DNA from 2 places in the Variovorax sp. GW821-FHT09D05 genome. Region 1 is predicted to be linked to the other one. Evidence: predicted binding sites of a transcription regulator. Region 1 holds the regulator's gene; the other holds the start of a gene.

Region 1 (7,677 bases):
CTACGACGACCTGAAGCAGACCAGCGTGTTCACCGGTAACGTGCTCGTTACGAAGGGCACGATCATCATCCGCGGCGCACGCATGGATGTACGCCAGGACCCCGAGGGCTACCAGTACGGCGTGGTCACGGCGGCACCGGGCAAGCGGGCCTACTACAAGCAGAAACGCAATGCGCCCGACGAGTGGATCGAGGGCGAGTCGGAAGTCATCGAGTACGACAGCCGCGCCGACAACGTCAAGTTCATCCGCAACGCCACCATGCGCCGCCTGCTCGGCGCTACGCCGAACGACGAGAGCCAGGGCGCGCTGATCGTCTACGACCAGAGCAACGACACCTACACGGTCAACGGTTCCACCGTGCCGCCGAACACCGCCGTCAACGCGTCCACCCCGGGCGGGCGCGTCAAGACCATCCTGACCCCCAAGGCCGCCACCGCACCGGCAGCCGGTGCCTCGGCTCCGGCCGGCGCGAAGGCGGCGCCGCCGGCGCCCACGCCCGCACCCGGCAAGGGCCTGCGCCAGAGCACCACGCTCAGTGACCAGGGAGAAACCCGCAAGTGATCGAAACCGCAGGAACGCAGGACGCCAACGGCGCACCGGGCAGCCGCCTGATCGCGCGCGGCCTGAAGAAGAGCTACGGCAGCCGCACGGTCGTGAAAGACGTCTCGCTCGACGTGCAGAAGGGCGAAGTCGTCGGGTTGCTCGGGCCGAACGGCGCGGGCAAGACCACCTCGTTCTACATGATCGTGGGCCTGGTGCGCGCCGACGCGGGCGACATCAGCATCGACGGCGAGCCCATCGCCCACATGCCGATCCACCGCCGCGCCCGCATGGGCCTGAGCTACCTGCCGCAGGAAGCCTCGATCTTCCGCAAGCTCACGGTCGAGGAAAACGTGCGCGCCGTGCTCGAGCTCCAGAGCGAGCCCGACGAGAACGGCAAGATGGCGCCGCTGTCGAAGCAGCACATGGACGAGCGCCTGGCCGAGCTGCTGGCCGACCTGCGCGTCGACCACCTGCGCGATTCGCCCGCGCTCGCGCTGTCGGGCGGCGAGCGCCGCCGCGTCGAAATTGCGCGTGCGCTGGCTACGCAGCCGCGCTTCATCCTGCTGGACGAGCCCTTCGCCGGCATCGACCCGATCGCGGTGATCGAGATCCAGCGGATCATCAGTTTCCTGAAGGAGCGCGGCATCGGCGTGCTCATCACCGACCACAACGTGCGTGAAACGCTGGGCATCTGCGATCACGCTTTCATCATCAGCGACGGGCATGTGCTGGCACAAGGCACACCCTCGGAGATCGTCGACAACGCCGAAGTACGCAGGGTGTACTTGGGCGAACACTTCCGCATGTAAGGGCGGGAGCGGTTCCCATGAAGCAAGGGCTATCCCTTCGCGTCTCGCAGCATCTGGCGTTGACGCCACAGCTGCAGCAGTCGATCAGGCTGCTTCAACTCTCCACGCTCGAACTGAGCCAGGAGGTGGAGCAGATGCTCGACGAGAACCCGTTCCTCGAGCGCACGGCTGAAGAAGCGGCGCGCGAGGAATTCGGGCTCGACACGGCCGATGCCCCGGTGCCGCGCGACGACGGCGGCGATAGCGGCGACGGCGAAAGCGACTTCGCTTCGCCCGCCGCCAGCGCGTCCACTGCTTCCACCGAAACCAGCACCACCACCACGGCCGACACCGACGGCCCCGCTGCCGAGATCACCGAGCGCGAGCCCGACTGGGAAGGCGACGGCACCGTCGACATGGCGCCCGACGACAGCGAATGGGGCAGCGATGCGCCCGCGCGCCAGAACAACCTCGGCGACGACGAACGTGCCGACGCCACCGAACTCGCGCGCAGCCAGGAGTCGCTGCAGTCCTTCCTGCATCGCCAGGCGCTGAGCCTGCGCCTGAACGAGAACGACAGCGCCGCGCTGCGCTTTCTCATCGAATCGCTCAACGACGACGGCTACCTAGAAGACTCGCTGCCCGCACTGGCCTCGGGCCTGGCCGGCGACGACAACGACCAGTTCGACGACCTCGTGCATCACTTTCAGGTGGCGCTCGGCCTGCTGCAAAGCCTGGAACCCGCCGGCGTCGGCGCGCGCGACCTCGGCGAATGCCTGGGCATCCAGCTGCGCGCCCTGGCCCGCGAGGACGAGACCGACGAGGAAGAACTGGTCCGCAAGACCGCCATTGCCATCTGCAAGCAGCCAATGGAGCTGCTCGCGCGCCGCGACTTCAAGCGCCTGGCCACGCTCACCCGCAGCAACGAGGAGCTGGTGCGCTCGGCGTTGCAGATCATCGCGCGGCTCGAGCCGAAGCCGGGCCGGCGCTTCGTCGACGTCGAGCGCAACATCGTCATTCCCGACGTGATCGTCACCAAGACGGGCCGCGGCACCAATGTGAAGTTCCGCGTCATGCTGAACCCCGAGGTGATGCCGCGCCTGCGCGTGCACGACATCTATGCCGGCGCACTCAAGTCGCACAAGGGCGAAGGCAGCCAGGCGCTGTCGCAGCGGCTGCAGGAGGCGCGCTGGTTCATCAAGAACATCCAGCAGCGCTTCGACACCATCCTGCGCGTGAGCAACGCTATCGTCGAGCGGCAGAAGAGCTACTTCGTGCACGGCGAACTCGCGATGCGTCCACTGGTGCTGCGCGAGATTGCCGACGAGCTGGGCCTGCACGAATCGACCATCTCGCGCGTGACCACCGCCAAGTACATGGCCACGCCCTTCGGCACGGTCGAGCTCAAGTACTTCTTCGGCTCGGCGCTGGGCACCGAGACCGGCGGCAATGCGTCGAGCACCGCGGTGCGCGCGCTGATCAAGCAGTTCGTCAGCTCCGAGAGCATCAAGAAGCCGCTGTCGGACAGCCAGATTTCAGAGATGCTGAAAGAGCAGGGCATCGAGTGCGCGCGCCGCACCGTGGCCAAGTACCGCGAGGCGCTGCGCATCGCGCCCGCCAACCTTCGCAAGGCCCTGTAGAAAGCCACCGATGACCCGTCGCCTGCCGTCGCTTTCGCGTTGTGGGCATTGGGTTTTCGTCATGGCGGCGGTCTTGCTGTTCGCAGGCTGCGCCACATTGCCCGACGAGGCGCCGCGCCCGCCCACCAAGGCCATGGCCGTGTCAGCCGACACCGCGCTCGGCAAGATCGCGCTGGCCTCGCAGCCCGACCCCGACCTGAGCGGCTTTCGCCTCATGCCCGGCGGCGACTTCGCCTTCGACACCCGTATCCAGCTGGCCCGTCGCGCGCAGCGCACGCTCGACGTGCAGTACTACCAGATCGAGAACGACGAGACCGGCCGCTACCTGATGCGCACCCTGCGCGACGCCGCCCAGCGCGGCGTGCGCGTGCGGCTGCTGATGGACGACCTCTACACCTCCGGCGAAGACGAGCTGCTGCTCGGCCTGGCCGCCACGCCCAACGTGGAGCTGCGCCTGTTCAACCCGTTCCCGGCCGGGCGCGGCAGCCTGCTGAAGCGCTTCAGCGCGTCGCTCTTCGACTTCAGCCGCGTGAACCGCCGCATGCACAACAAGCTGTTCATTGCCGACGGCGCGATGGCGGTGGCGGGCGGGCGCAACATCGGCAACCAGTATTTCAGGCGCACGGCGGGCGAGAACTTTCTAGACCTCGACACCTTCGTCACCGGCGCGCTGATCCCGCGGCTGGGCAGCCTGTTCGACCAGTACTGGAACAGCATCTACGTGCGGCCGATCCAGTCGGTGGTGGCCAGCGACCTGTCGCGCGAGGAGCTGCAGAAGCGCTTCGATGTCGCCACCGGCCCCGACACCACGCCACCGCCGCCGCCGCCCGCGCCCAACGACCTGCTTGGCTACAGCCCGATGGCGGAAGACCTGAACGCCGGCAAGCTCGGACTGATCTGGGCCACCGCAGAGGCCTACGCCGATTCGCCCGAGCGCGTGATCGGCAAGACCGCCTCATACGGCGGCGTGCCGCTGCTGGACGTCGACAGCGTGCGCTACAACGTGGTCGAGCAGATGCGCCGTGCGCGCTCCGAGGTGACCATCGTCTCGCCCTACCTCATTCCGGGCGCCTCGGGGCTGGAGGTGATGCGCGAGATCCGCGGCCGCAACGTGAAGATCAGCGTCGTCACCAATTCGCTGGCCGCCACCGACGAGCCGCTGGTGCACACCGCCTACCGCCGCTACCGGCCCGACATGCTCAAGCTCGGCGCCGACCTCTACGAACTGAGCTCCACGCGCACCCGGCGCAGCGTGCGGCTCGGCCTGTTCGGCACCTCGGTAGGCAGGCTGCACGCCAAGTCGGCGGTGATCGACCGGCGCATTCTTTTCGTCGGCTCGATGAATTTCGATCCGCGCTCGGAGACGCACAACACCGAGATCGGCCTCTTCATCCGCAGCCCCGAGATGGCGCAGCAGGCGCTCAAGCTCATCGACGTGCTCAAGCAGCAGGGCGCCTACCGGCTGCGCTTTGCCGAGGGCAGCAACGAGTCGCGCATCGAATGGGTCAGCGACGACGCCGGCAAGCTCACTGTGCTGAGCGAGGAGCCCGACTCCGGCTTCTGGGACCGGACCATGCTCGAACTGCTGGCGCCGCTGACGCCGGAGAGCCTGTTGTAGCGTCGGCTCAGTTGCCGCGCACGGCCGACCAGATCAGCCGCAGGCCCAGCAGCCCCATCACGCCGCCGGCGGCCCGGTCGATCCAGACCTTGTAGCGCAGGTAGGCCGAGCGTGGCGCTGCCGAGGAAAGCGCCAGCGCCACGATGGCGTACCAGCCCGTCTCGATGCAGAAGATGACCGCCGGCACCGCCAGTGCGAGCACCAGCGGCACCTCGCGCGGCAGGAAGGCCGCGAAGATGCTGGCGTAGACCACGGCAGTCTTCGGGTTGCTGACCTGCGTGGCCAGGCCCAGCAGGAAGGTGCGGCCGCTACGGCCCTGCTGGCGCGGCGACCCGTCCGTCTCCTGCGCCGCCACGGCCAGCGGCTGCCGCGCGCCGCTCCAGATGCGAAAGCCCAGGTAGACGAGGTAGGCGCCTCCCAGGCCCTTGATGGCCACGTACAGCGCCGGCACGGCCAGGAACGCCGCCTGCAGCCCGGCCAGCGCGGCAATCGCGAAGACCAGCCCGCCGGCACCCATGCCCAGCGCTGCGGCCAGTCCGTCGGTGCGCGAGGTCACTGCGGTGCGCGCCACCATCACGAAACTGGGGCCAGGGCTCATCGCGCCCACAGTCATGGCGCCGGCGATGCCGAGCAGCGAAAGGGTGGTGTCCATCATGGCCTTGCCTTCTCCGGTGTCACTGCACGTTGACCGCTTCGACCTGCACCAGCAGCTTCACCTTGTTCTCGAAGCCGAAGTTCAGCCCCCAGGTGATGCCCCAGTCGCTGCGCTCCACGGTCGTCTCGAAGTCGCCGCCGCACACCTGGCGGTTGATCAGCGGGCTCAGGTAGCAGTTGAAGCGCACGGCCTTCAGCGTCACCGGCTTGGTCTGGCCCATCAGCGTGAGCGTGCCCGGCACGTCGACCACCTTGCCGCCGCTGAAGTCGATGCGGTCGGCCACGAAGCGGCCGGTCGGAAACTCGGCCACGTTGAAGAAGTCCTTGCTCTGCACGTGGCGGTTGAGCAGGTCGACGCCGGTGTTGATGGAGCTGATGTCCATCGTGATGTCGACCTTGCCGCTGGCGCCGGTACCGTCGATCTGCACGGAGCCGTCCTTGGTGCTGAAGCGGCCCCGGTTGGTGGTGGTGCCGTAGTGGCCCATTTCGTACATCACGAAGGTGTGCGTCGGGTCGACCACGTAGTTGGCGTTTTTCACCGGCCCGCCCGCGGGCTTGGCGGCCACGGCCGGCGCGGTGTATTCGGGCCCTTGTGGTTGCTGCTGTGCCGTGGCGCCGGTGAACGCGGCGGCCGACAGGGCCGCGGCGAGAAGGAGCTTTTTCATGGCGTTGGTTGTGTGGGTCATGAAAGAGAAAAGTGAGTGAGGGGAGGGCAGGCCCATTCGGCCGTTCACAGCGGCCCGAGGCCTGTGAGCGTGAACTTGAAGCGCACCTGCACCTCGTTGCCGACCATCGAGGTGTCGGTCCATTCGCCGTCGCCCACCTTGTAGTCGAGCCGCTGGATCGTAAAGCTTCCGGTGGCCACCGCGTAGTTGCCGCCGGCCGCCGCGATGCTGACGGGCACCGTCACGTACTTGGCCGTGCCCTTGATGGTGAGCTTGCCCGCCATCTCGAACTTGCCGTCGCCCAGCGCCTTGATGGCGCTCGACTGGAAGCTCGCCTGCGGGAAATGCGCGGCGTCGAACCATGGCTGCTTGGGCAACTCGGCATCGCTCATCGGAACGCCGAAGCCTGCGCTGGCCGTGTCGATCTGCAGCGCGACGCTGCCGCCCTCGGGCTTCTTCGGATCGAAGGCGACGTGTGCGTCGAACTTCTTGAACGTGCCTTCCACCGGCACGCCCATCTGCTTGGTGACGAACACGATCTGGCTCTTGTCGGCAACGAGCTTCGCGGCCGCGGGCTCGGCACCCGCCGGCAGTGCCATCGCGAAGGCCAGTGCCGCGAGCGACGGCAAAAGGCGGAAAAACAGTCGCTTCATCATCGAGCAGATTCCTTGCGTGGCCCGGGCCACATGCGTTTCAGAAGACCGTCGCGGTCGATCCAGTGGTGCTTGAGCACGGCAGCCACGTGCAGCAGCGTGACGCCCGCCAGCACGAAGGCGCAGTTGCGGTGCAGCGGCTGCAGCACTGCCTCGGCGAAGTCGTGGTCGACAGGCACGAAGTCGGGCAGCGGCAGCACGCCGAACCACGCGACCGGCATGCCCATGGCCGAGCTGTAGGCCCAGCCGGACAGCGGCACCGCGAAGAACAGCAGGTACATCAGCGTATGGCTGATGCGGTAGCTGGCCAGCTGCAGCCGCGTCATGCCCGGCGGGAGTGCCGGCGGACGGTACCCCAGCCGCCACAGCAGCCGCAGCGCCGACAGCGCGAGGATCGTGATGCCCGCCCACTTGTGCCAGCTGTAGACCTTCAGCCGCAGCGGCGAGAACGGCAGGCCCGTCATGTAGAGCCCGACGCCGAACGAACCGACGATCAGGGCCGCGAGCAGCCAGTGCAGCGCGATCGCGAGCGGGTCGTAGCGCGGGTCGGCGGCGAGGGAAGAGGGGGATGTGTCGGTGGACATCGAAGGCAGGGCTGGCGGCCTGTGCGCGGAGCATATATCGGAAGCCATGACAGCACAGCAGGGGCCGTGCCAGCCCGGTGGCCTCGGTCAGCCCCGCAGCTGCTGCGCCTTCAGCAGCACGCCGCGCAGTTCGTCCGGCTGCACCGGCTTGCGCAGCGCATGCCAGCCGCGCTCGGCGGCGAGCCGCTGGGTGGCTTCGTTGATGTCGGCCGAAATCAGCGCGATCGCCAATGAGGGCTTCTGCCGCTGCAGCTTCTCGGCCAGCGCGATGCCGTCGAGCGCGCCCGGCAGGCGGATGTCGCACAGCGCCGCGTCGAGCGCGCGCAGGTCGGCCAGCGCCAGCGCCTCGGCGGCGCTGGCATAGACGCGCGGCTCCACTTCCCATTGCAGCAGCAGGGCCGAGAGGCTGTCGGCCACCACCGTGTTGTCTTCCACCACCAGCACGGCGAGCCCGGGGCGCAACGGCGTGCGCGCCGCCTCGTCGCCATCGTTCTGCGCCACCGCAGCAGGGCGCGTCGCCACCACCGCGCC
Region 2 (7,677 bases), on a different contig from region 1:
GCGCCGACGTCAAGGGCACGCCGCCGAGCTTCCGCATCAAGCCCTCGGCAGGTCCGCAGGACGGCAAGGAATCGACCTGGAGCGCGGCCGAGTACTGCGCCAACATCCGCAAGTCGTCCGACCGGCTGGCCGCCATCACCGGCAAGAAGCCGCTGCCGCTGTACCGCGCGCCGGGCGGCAAGACCTCGCCCGCGCTGCTGGCCGCCGCCGAAGGCTGTGGCTACAAGTACGTCGGCTGGGCGCCCGCCGGCTTCCTCGGCGACGAGCTGCCGAGCGAGAAATTCAGCAACGCCAAGCTGCTGACTCAGGCGCTCGACACCATTCGCCCCGGCGACATCCTGCTCGCGCACCTGGGCATCTGGTCGCGCAAGGACCCATGGGCTCCGGCCAACCTCGAGCCGCTGATCGTCGGGCTCAAGGCCAAGGGCTTCTGCTTCCAGACACTGCGCCAGCACCCGGACTTCCGCGCCTGGATTGCATCTCACCCCTGAACGAGTTTTCGCCGTGATCGATTGGCTGACAGACGCTTTTTCCGCCATGCAGGGCTGGTTCTTCGAGGCCGCCGTGCAGCCGCTGGTCTACGCCGTCGGCCTCGGCGGCTGGACCGAGGATGCCTTCGACGCGACCGGCTGGCTGCTGGTCGGCGTCATCCAGATCCTGGTGCTGCTGGCGATCATCGGGCCGCTGCAGCGCTGGCGATCGGTGGAGCCGGTAGTCGACCGCCACGCGATCCGCATCGACATGCTCTACACGCTGATTCACCGGCTCGGCCTGTTCCGGCTGGCGATCTTCTTCACGCTGCAGCCCTTCTTCGACGATGCGATGGGCAGCCTGCGCACGGCGGGGTGGGGCACCTTCCACCTCGACGAAGTGTGGCCCGGCGTGACCGACGTGCCGGTGGTCGCCTTCGCCATTTACCTGGTGGTGCTCGACTTCGTCGGCTACTGGATCCACCGCGGCCAGCACCAGTTCAACTGGTGGTGGGGCCTGCACTCGCTGCACCACTCGCAGCGCCAGATGACGATGTGGAGCGACGACCGCAATCACCTGCTCGACGACATCGTCCACGACACGCTGATCGTCATCGTGGCGCAGCTGATCGGCGTCGCGCCGGGGCAGTTCATTGCCTTCGTCGCCTTCACGCAGCTCAGCGAAAGCCTGCAGCACGCCAACCTGCGGCTGAGCTTCGGCGCCATCGGCGAGCGGCTGTGGATCAGCCCGCGTTTCCACCGGCTGCACCACAGCATCGGGCTGGGGCACGAATCGAACGGCAGGAGCACGCTCGGCGGCCACAACTTCGGCGTGCTGCTGCCTTGGTGGGACATGCTGTTTCGCACCGCCAACTTCGAGAACCGCTACGACCCGACCGGCATCCGCGACCAGGTCGAACCCAGCGCCGACGGCCGCGTGCGCGAATACGGGCGCGGTTTCTGGGCCCAGCAGTGGCTCGGCCTGAAGCGAATGGTCGGTCGCGGTTGAGGGGCTCCGGCCCCTGAACGGCTCGTCCGAGGCGTTATCCTCGCTGCTCAATGCGCCTGCTCCTCGACTCCTTCTGGCGCGCGGTCGCCTACTGCATGCTGCCGCGCGTGATCGTGCTGTCGCTGCTTCCTTTGGGGTTGATGGTGGTGCTGGCCGCGGGGCTCGGTTATTTCTACTGGGACTCCGCCGTGACCTGGACACGCGGCGCGCTCGACGCCTGGCCGCTGCTGTCGAGCTTCTGGGCCTGGATCGGCCGTCTTTTCTCGGGTGACGTCACTTTCGCGCTGGCGTCCCTGGTCGTGGTGTTCGCTGCCACGCCGCTGATCGTGGTGGTCTGCCTGCTGATCGTGGCCGGCTTCATGGCGCCTGCGCTGACCAAGCTCGTGGGCGAGCGGCGTTTTCCCTCGCTCGAGCAGAAAAAGGGCGCTTCGTTCTTCGGCAGCGTCGCGCGTTCGCTCGGCGTCACCATCCTGGCGCTGATCGCTCTTGTGGTGTCGATGCCGCTGTGGCTCATTCCGCCGCTGGTGCTGATCCTGCCGCCGCTGATCTGGGGCTGGCTCACCTATCGAGTGATGAGCTTCGATGCGTTGGCCGAGCACGCCAGTCCCGAGGAGCGCGCCGCGCTGCTGCGCGCGCACCGGCTGCCGCTGCTGTGCATCGGCGTGCTGTGCGGCTACCTGGGCGCGGCGCCCAGCATCGTCTGGGCATCGGGCCTGCTGTTCGCCGCCGCCTTCTTCGTGCTGGTGCCGATCGCCATCTGGATCTACACACTGGTCTTCGCCTTTTCGGCGCTCTGGTTCGCTCACTACTGCCTTGACGCGCTCGCGCGGCTGCGTGCCCAGCGCGCTGTGGCCGAGGCATCGGCCGCCAACGGCACAACACCGGCCCTCGAAGCCGAAGAGGCCAGCAAGGCCGCTCTTTCCCAATGGGGTTCACCATGACACGCGCATTCGGTCTCATCGTCGTCGGCGACGAGATCCTTTCCGGCAAGCGGGCCGACAAGCACATGGCCAAGGTCATCGAGTTGCTCGCCGCGCGCGGCCTGCAGCTGAGCTGGGCCGAATACGTGGGCGACGAGCCCGCGCGCATCACGGCCGCGCTGGCGCGCGCCTTCGCCTCGGGCGACATCGTCTTCTCGACCGGTGGCATTGGCGCCACGCCCGACGACCACACCCGCCAGTGCGCCGCCAAGGCGCTGGGCGTGCCGCTGGCGCTGCACCCCGAGGCCGAACTGCTGATCCGCGAGCGCATGCAGGACACCGCGCGTGAGCAGGGCGTGCCCTACGAGCCCGACCGGTCCGACAACGTGCACCGGCTCAACATGGGCGTGTTTCCGCAGGGCGCCGCGCTCATCTACAACCCGTACAACAAGATCCCCGGCTTCAGCGTCGGCGACGTGCACTTCGTGCCGGGCTTTCCCGTCATGGCCTGGCCGATGATCGAGTCCGTGCTCGACGGCCGTTACGCCGAACTGTTTACCCGCAATGCCGTCGCCGAGAAGTCGGTGATCGTTTTCGGTGCCATGGAAGCCACGCTGACGCCGCTCATGCAGGCCATCGAGGCCACCCACGCCGGCATCAAGGTGTTCAGCCTGCCGAGCGTCGATCACCCCGAATACGGCCGCCACATCGAGCTGGGCGTCAAGGGTGACCCCGGCCGGCTCGATGCCGCCTATGTCCAGCTGATCGAAGGGTTGCACACCTTTGATGCCAAGCTTGGTCCAGAATTGGTGCGTTAATGCTGAGCGCACCATTTTGGTGAAATTCCGCCTTCATTTGGGGTTTGCGGCGGCCACTAAAGCCTCATCGAGTGAGGTGACAATGGCACAGAAACTGCATCCCTCGTCCCTGTATTCCTAACCACCATCCAACTCAGGAGAAACTGATGGCAAAGACCGTCGCCGATGTACTCAAGCTCGTCAAGGAAAACGAGGTCAAGTTCGTCGACTTCCGCTTCACCGACACCCGTGGCAAAGAGCAGCACGTGACCGTGCCGGTCTCGGCTTTCGATGAAGACAAATTCACCTCGGGCCACGCATTCGACGGCTCGTCCATCGCTGGCTGGAAGGGGATCGAAGCTTCGGACATGCAGCTCATGCCCGACCCGAACACCGCCAACATCGACCCCTTCTTCGAAGAAACGACGCTGATCCTGACCTGCGACGTGATCGACCCCGCCGACGGCAAGGCCTACGAGCGCGATCCGCGTTCGCTCGCCAAGCGCGCCGAGGCGTACATGAAGGCTTCGGGCCTGGGTGACACCGCCTTCTTCGGTCCGGAACCCGAATTCTTCGTGTTCGACGGCGTCCGCTGGAAGAACGACATGTCGGGCTGCTTCGTGAAGATCGACTCCGAAGAAGCCTCGTGGAACACCGACAAGGAATACGAGCACGGCAACACCGGCCATCGTCCGGCAGTCAAGGGCGGCTATTTCCCGGTTCCCCCGGTCGACAGCTTCCAGGACATGCGCTCGGAAATGTGCCTGGTGCTCGAATCGCTCGGCATCCCGGTCGAAGTGCATCACCATGAAGTGGCCAACGCCGGCCAGATGGAACTCGGCACCAAGTTCAGCACGCTGGTCCAGCGCGCCGACTGGGTCCAGCTGCAGAAGTACGTGATCCACAACGTGGCCCACGCCTACGGCAAGACCGCCACCTTCATGCCCAAGCCCATCGTCGGCGACAACGGCTCCGGCATGCACGTGCACCAGTCGGTCTGGAAGGACGGCAAGAACCTGTTCGCCGGCGACGGCTATGCAGGTCTCTCGGACTTCGCGCTGCACTACATCGGCGGCATCATCAAGCACGCCCGTGCCCTGAATGCCATCACGAACCCCGGCACCAACAGCTACAAGCGCCTGGTGCCCGGCTTCGAAGCCCCGGTGAAGCTGGCCTACTCGGCCAAGAACCGCTCGGCCTCGATCCGCATCCCGTTCGTGGCCAACCCGAAGGGCCGCCGCGTCGAAGCGCGCTTCCCCGATCCGCTGATGAACCCGTACCTCGGCTTCGCTGCGCTGCTGATGGCCGGTCTCGACGGCGTGGAAAACAAGATCCATCCGGGCGAAGCCGCCAGCAAGGACCTGTACCACCTGCCGCCGGAAGAAGACGCGCTGATCCCGACCGTCTGCCACAGCCTCGACCAAGCCCTGGAATACCTGGACAAGGACCGTGCGTTCCTGACCAAGGGCGGCGTGTTCACCGATGCGTACATCGATGCGTACATCGATCTGAAGATGCAGGAAGTCACGCGCTTCCGCATGGCGACCCATCCGGTCGAGTTCGACATGTACTACTCGCTGTAATCGAGCGAAGTACAACCTCACCAATCCATTGGCGGGGATGTAATGAAAAAGGACGGCCACGGCCGTCCTTTTTCAATGGAGTGGAACATCTTGTCACTGGTGGCATCGAATTGCACGAAAATGCACCTTTGTCGCCGCCCTCCACCGATACACATGAAGACTGCTTCTCTCATTTTCCTGGCCGGTTCATTGATCGCGCTGCCGGCGCTCGCGCAGGAACGCGTCTGGCGTTGCGGCAACGAGTACACCAACAACGCCACCATCGCCCAGCAGAAGGGCTGCAAGGTCATGGAAGGCGGCAACGTCACGGTCGTGCAAGGCACCAAGTCTTCGGGCGGTGGCTCTGCGTCGTCCGGTGGCTCTTCCGCGGCGCGTGCGCCGGCGGGCAGCCCGCGTGTCGAAGGCGTCGACCAGCGTGCCCGTGACGGCGAGGCTCGCTCGGTGCTCGAGTCTGAGCTCAAGAAGGCCGAGGCACGCCAGGCCGAGCTGCAGAAGGAATACAACAACGGCGAGCCCGAGAAGCAGGGCAGCGAAGGCCGCAACTACCAGAAGTACCTGGACCGCGTCGCCGAAATGAAGGCTGAGCTGGCGCGCAACGAGAGTGACATCGCCGGCATCCGCCGCGAAATCGGCCGCCTGCCGAACAAGCAGCAGCCGCAGTAGTCATGGTGTTCGGGAAGAAGGCGACCGGCGCCAATCCGCGCTTCCAGTCCTTCGACCTGCTGTCCACGCTGATCGCGGTGGTCAACAGCAACGGCTCCGTGCTGTTCGCCAACGCAGGCCTCGAAGACGCACTGGGCACCTCGCGCCGCACGCTCGAAGGCTCGCAGTTCGGCGCGTGTTTTCATGAGCCGCAGGTGCTGCGTACGGCCATCGACGGTGCGAGCAGCAACGACTTTGCAACGCTGCGCTATGAGGCCTTCCTGCGCCGCGTCAACCACGAGCTGATGCCCGTGCAGGTCACGCTTGCGCAGGGCGACAAGAAGGGCGAGCTCATCATCGAGATGTCGCCGCTCGAGCAGCAGGTGCGGCAAGACCGCGAAGAGCGCCTCATCGACCAGGCGCAGGCCAACAAGGAACTCATCCGCAATCTCGCGCACGAGATCAAGAACCCGCTCGGCGGCATCCGAGGCGCGGCGCAGCTGCTGCAGATGGAGGTCGAGTCGCGCGACCTCATCGAATACACCCAGGTCATCATCCACGAGGCCGACCGGCTGCAGACGCTGGTCGACCGGCTATTGGCGCCGCACCGCCGTCCGCACGTGGTGGGCGACGTCAACATCCACGAGGTGTGCGAGCGCGTGCGCTCGGTCATCCTCGCGGAGTTTCCGCGCGACCTGCACATCGAGCGCGATTTCGACGTGTCCATTCCCGAGTTCCGCGGCGACCGCGAGCAGCTCATCCAGGCCACGCTCAACATCACGCACAACGCGGCGCAGGCGCTGACCGAGCGCCGCGCGGCAGGCGACGCGCAGATCACTTTCAAGACGCGCATAGCCCGTCAGGTGATCTTCAACAAGCAGTGGTATCGACTGGCACTGGAATTGCATGTAATCGACAATGGACCGGGTGTGCCGGACACGATCAAGGACCGCATCTTCTATCCGCTGGTATCGGGCAGGGAAGGCGGGACAGGGCTGGGATTGACGCTCGCGCAAACTTTTGTGCAACAGCATCACGGCGTGATCGAGTGCGACAGCGTCCCGGGCCGAACCGATTTCAAGATATTGATACCGCTGCCCTAGCGCAGCCACCGGCAACAGAGGAGATGCATGAAGCCGATCTGGATAGTTGATGACGACCAATCGATTCGCTTCGTGCTCGAGAAGGCTCTATTGCGCGAAGACCTGCCCACGCGCAGTTTCACGAACACGCGCGAGGTGCTGGCAGCACTCGAACAGGCCGCCGACGACGATCAGCAAGGTCCCCAGGTTCTGGTGAGCGACATCCGCATGCCCGGCGGTTCCGGGCTCGACCTGCTCGACAAGATCAAGGCCAAGCACCCCGGCCTGCCCGTCATCATCATGACGGCCTTCTCCGACCTCGACAGCGCCGTTTCGGCCTTCCAGGGCGGCGCTTTCGAATACCTGCCCAAGCCCTTCGACCTGCCGCGGGCGGTCGAACTCATCCGCCGTGCCGTCGATGAAAGCCAGCGCGAGGAAGTCGCCGAAGAACGCATGGTCGCGGCGCCCGAAATGCTCGGCCAGGCTCCTGCGATGCAGGACGTGTTCCGCGCCATCGGCCGGCTTTCGCAAAGCAACGTCACGGTGCTCATCACCGGCGAATCGGGCTCGGGCAAGGAACTGGTGGCGCGTGCGCTGCACAAGCACTCGCCGCGCGCCAACGGCCCCTTCGTTGCGATCAACACTGCGGCCATTCCCAAGGACCTGCTGGAGAGCGAACTCTTCGGCCACGAGCGCGGCGCCTTCACCGGTGCGCAAACCATGCGCCGCGGCCGCTTCGAGCAGGCCGAGGGCGGCACGCTGTTCCTCGACGAAATCGGTGACATGCCCTTCGACCTGCAGACGCGCCTGCTGCGCGTGCTGAGCGACGGCCATTTCTACCGCGTGGGCGGCCACAACTCGGTCAAGGCCAACGTGCGCGTCATCGCAGCCACCCACCAGGACCTGGAGCAGCGCGTCAAGCTCGGCGGCTTCCGCGAAGACTTGTTCCACCGCCTCAACGTGATTCGCCTGCGCCTGCCGGCACTGCGCGAACGCGGTGAAGACGTGCCCGCGCTCACGCGCCACTTCCTGCAGGTGAGCGCGCGTCAGCTGGGCGTCGAGCCCAAGCGCATTTCGGATGCAGCGCTGGCCAAGCTCGCGGCCTTCGGCTTCCCGGGCAACGTGCGCCAGCTCGAGAACATCTGCCACTGGCTGACCGTGATGGCGCCGGCCC

The links. Region 1 encodes sigma-54, which starts transcription at its own class of promoters, with help from an activator protein. Its sites were predicted from a motif close to TGGCANGNAANCTGCTTT; they were not measured.
Region 2: glnA (type I glutamate--ammonia ligase) is a predicted target of sigma-54. The motif match lies at 3,301-3,318, and genes of this name have one in related genera.

The regions. Positions count from the first base shown of each region.
Region 1 covers NZ_JBWKOZ010000007.1:423,039-430,715, reverse strand. The annotation lists gene lptA (lipopolysaccharide transport periplasmic protein LptA) at 1-562, shown strand, start outside; gene lptB (LPS export ABC transporter ATP-binding protein) at 559-1,353, shown strand; gene rpoN (RNA polymerase factor sigma-54) at 1,371-2,972, shown strand; gene AC07O3_RS21225 (phospholipase D family protein) at 2,983-4,590, shown strand; gene AC07O3_RS21220 (LysE family translocator) at 4,598-5,245, opposite strand; gene AC07O3_RS21215 (YceI family protein) at 5,265-5,909, opposite strand; gene AC07O3_RS21210 (YceI family protein) at 5,975-6,562, opposite strand; gene AC07O3_RS21205 (cytochrome b) at 6,562-7,146, opposite strand; gene AC07O3_RS21200 (sensor histidine kinase) at 7,234-7,677, opposite strand, start outside.
Region 2 covers NZ_JBWKOZ010000009.1:173,925-181,601, reverse strand. The annotation lists gene AC07O3_RS24430 (polysaccharide deacetylase family protein) at 1-491, shown strand, start outside; gene AC07O3_RS24425 (sterol desaturase family protein) at 505-1,479, shown strand; gene AC07O3_RS24420 (EI24 domain-containing protein) at 1,530-2,420, shown strand; gene AC07O3_RS24415 (competence/damage-inducible protein A) at 2,417-3,217, shown strand; gene glnA (type I glutamate--ammonia ligase) at 3,364-4,779, shown strand; gene AC07O3_RS24405 (hypothetical protein) at 4,933-5,442, shown strand; gene glnL (nitrogen regulation protein NR(II)) at 5,445-6,524, shown strand; gene ntrC (nitrogen regulation protein NR(I)) at 6,552-7,677, shown strand, end outside.